One region of the Ruthenibacterium sp. genome, then DNA from elsewhere that is predicted to be linked to it. Evidence: a T-box and tRNA genes for the amino acid it is inferred to sense, from the RefSeq annotation. Region 1 holds a T-box; the other holds one or more tRNA genes.
What was found. A T-box is a leader RNA that pairs with one kind of tRNA and senses whether it is charged. The one in region 1 lies ahead of IIY41_RS06270 (proline--tRNA ligase), so its partner is inferred to be a tRNA-Pro.
Positions count from the first base shown of each region.

Region 2: it encodes a tRNA-Pro, which carries the amino acid that the T-box ahead of IIY41_RS06270 (proline--tRNA ligase) is inferred to sense. The anticodon was not compared.

Region 1 is NZ_JAFOIN010000060.1:8,025-10,416, forward strand. It holds gene IIY41_RS06260 (polysaccharide biosynthesis protein) at 1-268, shown strand, start outside; gene IIY41_RS06265 (sugar transferase) at 281-877, shown strand; T-box leader at 993-1,243, shown strand; gene IIY41_RS06270 (proline--tRNA ligase) at 1,328-2,392, shown strand, end outside.
Region 2 is NZ_JAFOIN010000064.1:17,978-20,369, forward strand. It holds gene IIY41_RS06715 (Na+/H+ antiporter NhaC family protein) at 1-555, shown strand, start outside; tRNA gene IIY41_RS06720 (tRNA-Pro) at 805-880, opposite strand; tRNA gene IIY41_RS06725 (tRNA-Gln) at 909-982, opposite strand; gene IIY41_RS06730 (AEC family transporter) at 1,330-2,256, shown strand; gene IIY41_RS06735 (GlsB/YeaQ/YmgE family stress response membrane protein) at 2,345-2,392, shown strand, end outside.

The sequences.
Region 1 (2,392 bases):
CCCGTACCGCGATATCGAAATCAAGTTCACAGGCCTTCGCCCCGGCGAAAAGCTGTATGAGGAGCTGCTGATGGATGAGGAAGGCCTGCGCCAGACAGATAATAAGAAGATTTTTGTCGGTGCGCCGCTCAAGCTCAATAAAGATACCTTTTTCGACCATCTGGCCACGCTTAAGCAGATCGCTTACAGCAACAACAGCGACAACCTGGTGCAGGCGCTGATCGATCTGGTGCCGACGTTCCATCATGCGGAAAATAACTACGACTAAGGAGCGCAGCCGATGTATAAAAGCGTTGTGAAACGTGTGTTGGATTTTTTGCTGGCACTGGCGGGCACCATCGTGCTTTCGCCGCTGCTGTTGGTGTTGGCGGCGTGGGTCAAGCTGGATTCCAAGGGACCTGTCTTTTTCCGCCAGAAAAGGGTGGGCCGCGACAAGCGTCTGTTCAGCATTCTTAAATTTCGTTCCATGTATGCCGATACGCCTCATGATGTGCCCACGCATCTGCTGCAGAACCCGGAGGCGATGATCACGCGCAGCGGGCGCTTTTTGCGGCGAACCAGTTTGGATGAACTGCCGCAGCTGTTCAATATCCTGGCCGGGCAGATGAGCGTCGTCGGGCCGCGTCCGGCGCTTTGGAATCAGGCAGACCTGATTGCAGAGCGGGATAAATACGGGGCAAACGCGCTGGTGCCCGGCCTGACAGGTTACGCGCAGGTGAATGGCCGGGACGAGCTGCCCATTCCTGTCAAGGCGGAACTGGACGGTTATTATGCGGCACATGTAAACTTTGTGCTGGATATGAAGATTTTTTTCAAGACCATTTTCAATGTGCTTGCGGGCCGCGGCGTGGTAGAAGGCGGTACGCAGGGCAAATAGGCTTGACGCGCGGCCCGCGGTGTGATAATCTGATAGAAACAGCCGCAGAAGCGATGGCCTGCGCTTCCGTTCCTTTATGGCTTTGCGCAGCGCAGCGGCGGTAAATTGAATCAGCAAGATGGCGATGACAAGGAAACAGTAGGCGCGGCTGGATGGCGCAGAGAGAGGATGGCTGGTGAGAATCCTCCCGGAAGGCCCGCGGAACCCCTCCTTGAGCCGCGCAGCGAACGGGCCTGTCCTCATTAAGCTGTGCCGGTCCCCCACCGTTACCCGGGGAACGCATCCGGCGTTTTGCGCCGTGTGCGGCGGAGCGCGGGATATTTCCCGAACTCAGGTGGTACCACGGACATTCTGTTCGCCCTGAGCCGACTGTTAACCAGCCGGCCCGGGGCGTTTTTTGCAGTATGCGGGAACCGTCCGGCCCGGCCGAACACAAAGGAGGAGCCGAATATGAAGCTGGACAAATTGGTGGGGGAACGTTTTCGGGAACGGCCTGCGGGCTGTGTCATCGAAAGCCACGCGCTGATGGTGCGCGGCGGTTACATGAAAGGCATCGCAAACGGTATCTTTTCCCAGTATCCGCCCTTGCGCCGCGTCACCCGCAAGCTGGAGCAGATCATCCGCGAAGAGATGGATGCGATTGAAGGACAGGAGGTGTCCATGCCTGTGGTGCTGCCCGGCGCGCTGTGGGAGGAATCGGGCCGATATGTGAGCGTGGGAAGCGAGCTGCTGCGTTTCCAAGACCGCACAGGCACTCCCATGGTGTTGGGCATGACACACGAGGAAGCCGCTGTGCAGCTCGTGCGGGAATACGGCCGGACGGCTGCGCGGTATCCCTTTATGATCTATCAGATTCAGACCAAGTTCCGCGATGAGGCCCGTCCCCGCGGCGGCCTCATCCGTGTGCGGGAATTCACGATGAAGGACGCATATTCTTTTCATACTTCCCAGCAGGACCTGGAACGTTATTACGCGCGCTGCCACCGCGCCTACGAGCGCATTTTTGCCCGGGCAGGCCTGCCGGAGGTGGTTTCCGTTGCATCGGATTCCGGCATGATGGGCGGCAGCCTTTCCCATGAATTCATGCTGTTGACGCCCGCCGGGGAGGATTCCGTGGCGGTGTGCGGCGCCTGCGGCTACCGTGCCAATGTGGAGGCTGCGGCCTGTGTGGCGCACAATGAGCCGCCCGCAGTTTTGCAGCCGCTGCAGACGGTGGAAACGCCGGACGCGCACACCATTGAGGCGTTGTGCGCCTTTTTGCATGTCATACCCGCGCAGTGCTGCAAGGCTGTGGTATACCAAAAGGAGACGGATGGCAGCTATGTGGTGTTGTTTTTGCGGGGCGACCTGGAGGCGAACCAGACCAAGCTGACCAATTATCTGGGCTGCGATGTCCGGCCGGCGGCTATTACGCCGGAAAGTGGCCTTTGCGCGGGCTTTATCGGTCCGGTGGGGCTGTGCGGCGGGATGACGGTGCTGTATGACACATCCCTGCAGGGCACGGGCAATCTCGTC
Region 2 (2,392 bases), on a different contig from region 1:
GAGAACAGCGCCGCCACAGGCTTCCTTGTAACGGGCGTTGCCGGCATGCTGGGCACGGTTGGCCTCGTGATCTCGGTGTTCGGCATCATGGGCGTCCTTACAGATGCGGGCATGCTGGGCTATCTTGTTGAGAAGATCCTGGGCAGCAAGCTGGCCCGCACGCCGCGCGGCGCCGAGGTGGCGAGCGTTATTGGCATCTCGCTCACCACGCTCATCTTCGGCGGCGTGACCAGCGCATCCATCCTCACGTTTGGCCCGGTGCTGAACGAGGTGGGCAAGGCGAAGGGCATCCACCCCTACCGCCGCGCGAATCTGCTGGATGCAGTTGCCAACAGCCTGCCGGCCATCGTGCCGTTCCTTTCCGTGTTCGTGTTCATTGGCTCCGCTCTCACGGGCCTGTCGCCTGTGGCTGTGGCCGGCGGCACGCTTTACGGCTTCACGCTGTTCGCCGTTATGGTGGTGGCGGTAGCCACGGGTTGGGGCCGCGACTTCGAGGGCAAGAACGGCGAGGCTGTGAAGCAGCCTGTTGAGGAGACGGCACAGAGCAGCAAGTGATTCATGCTCTGTGGCTCATTCGCCCAATGAAACCACAAAAAACTCACTGAAAATGAAAGACCGCCGCGGAGCTGCTCCGCGGCGGTCTTTTTATTGTAAGGGAAATGGAAGAGGGATCGTCTGTATCCGGCCTGCAAGGGAGCCTCAATAAAGTGTAAACGGCAGGAAAGACGGAGAAGGAACAACGCATAGGATGCGAAAAAACCGCACCACTAAGCCGTTTTTGGCTGTCTGGTGCGGTTTTCCGAATGGTCGGAGTATTGAGATTTGAACTCAAGGCCTCTGCGTCCCGAACGCAGCGCGCTACCAACTGCGCTATACCCCGAAAGAAAACGGCAGCAGATGCTGCCGTTTGGTTGCGGAAGAAGGATTCGAACCCTCACAATGCGAGTCAGAGTCGCAGGTGCTACCATTACACAATTCCGCATTGCATTCACGGCGTATCGCCGAAGTGCTTTATTATTATACGAAGAAATTCGCCCGATGTCAACACCTTTTTTTAAGAAAATCCACACGAAATAAAATCCCCTTGCGCAAGATTTGCCGTGTACCCGGCTTTGGGCGCGTGGTATAATAACCTCAAGCCCGCCGCTTGCGCGGCCGCGCGCACTTCGTGCGCTGATGCGCTTTCGCGCACGGGCTTGAGAACATTGAACCATGCAAAACCGCAGCAGGTGCGGTTTTGTTGGGGCCGCTTCGCGGCGTCATGGTATACTGAAAAAACAGCAAAGGCGCCTGCGCGCAGGCGCCTGAACGGGATTGGGGCATCGGTATATGGACCTGTGGGCCAGCCTTTCCAACAGCGGGGTCTATCTGGCTGTGTTGGCGGGAGGATATTTGTTAAAAAGAGCGGGGCTGTTCCGCGTGCAGGACGCGCGGTTCCTCTCTGCGGTCATTATGAACATCACGCTGCCGGCCGCTATCGTCAAGGGCTTTGCAGGCGTGGAGCTGAGCGGCGTGCTGCTGCTCACGTTCGTGTTTTCCTTTTTGGTGAGCCTGACGCTGGTTTGCACGGGTGCGGTGCTTTCCCGCGGGCGTCCGGCAGTGGAACGGGGAACGACGATCCTGAACACCAACACATTCAACTGCGGAAATTTCGCCATCCCGTTTTTATCGGGCGTGGTGAGCTCGGAATCCTTTGCCGCTATGTGCATGTTTGACGTGGGCGCTGCGATTTTTACGTATGGGCCCAACGCGGCCGTGGCCCAGCGCGCCATGGGCGGCGGGAAGGGCAGGGGCGCGGGGCTCGGTTCAGTGTTGAAAAAGCTTTTCACCACGCCCACTTTTCTTGTGTATGTGGCGATGGTCGCCCTGAGCCTGCTGCACTGGGAGCTGCCGGGTTTTGCGATGAACGTGGCCGTGATGGCGGGCAATGCAAACTCCTTTCTTGCCATGCTGTGCATCGGCATTCTGTTTGAGGTGCGGTTCCCGCGGGAAGGCCGCGCCACGGTGGCCCGGGTCCTGGCCGGGCGGTACACGGTGTGCGCACTGGCGGCTGTGGTTTTGTGGCTTTGGCTGCCGGTTCCGCGGGAAGTGGCACGCACGCTGGTGGTGATGCTGTTTGCGCCGGTGGCGAGCTGCGCCCCGATGATCACCATTGAAAACGGCTGCGACGGCACGGTGGCTGCCGTCATCAATTCCATCAGCATGGTGCTGAGCATCACCATCATGACGCTGCTGCTGGCGGTGCTGCCGGTTTGACAACCGGGTGGGAAAATCCTATACTGAAAACAGAAACAAAATCGGCAGGGGCGCCGCATGGATGCGCCTTTGGAAGGGGAAGATAAAAATGCTCTGGGCAATTCTTTCAACGCTGCTCGTCGGCGCGGTGGCCGGC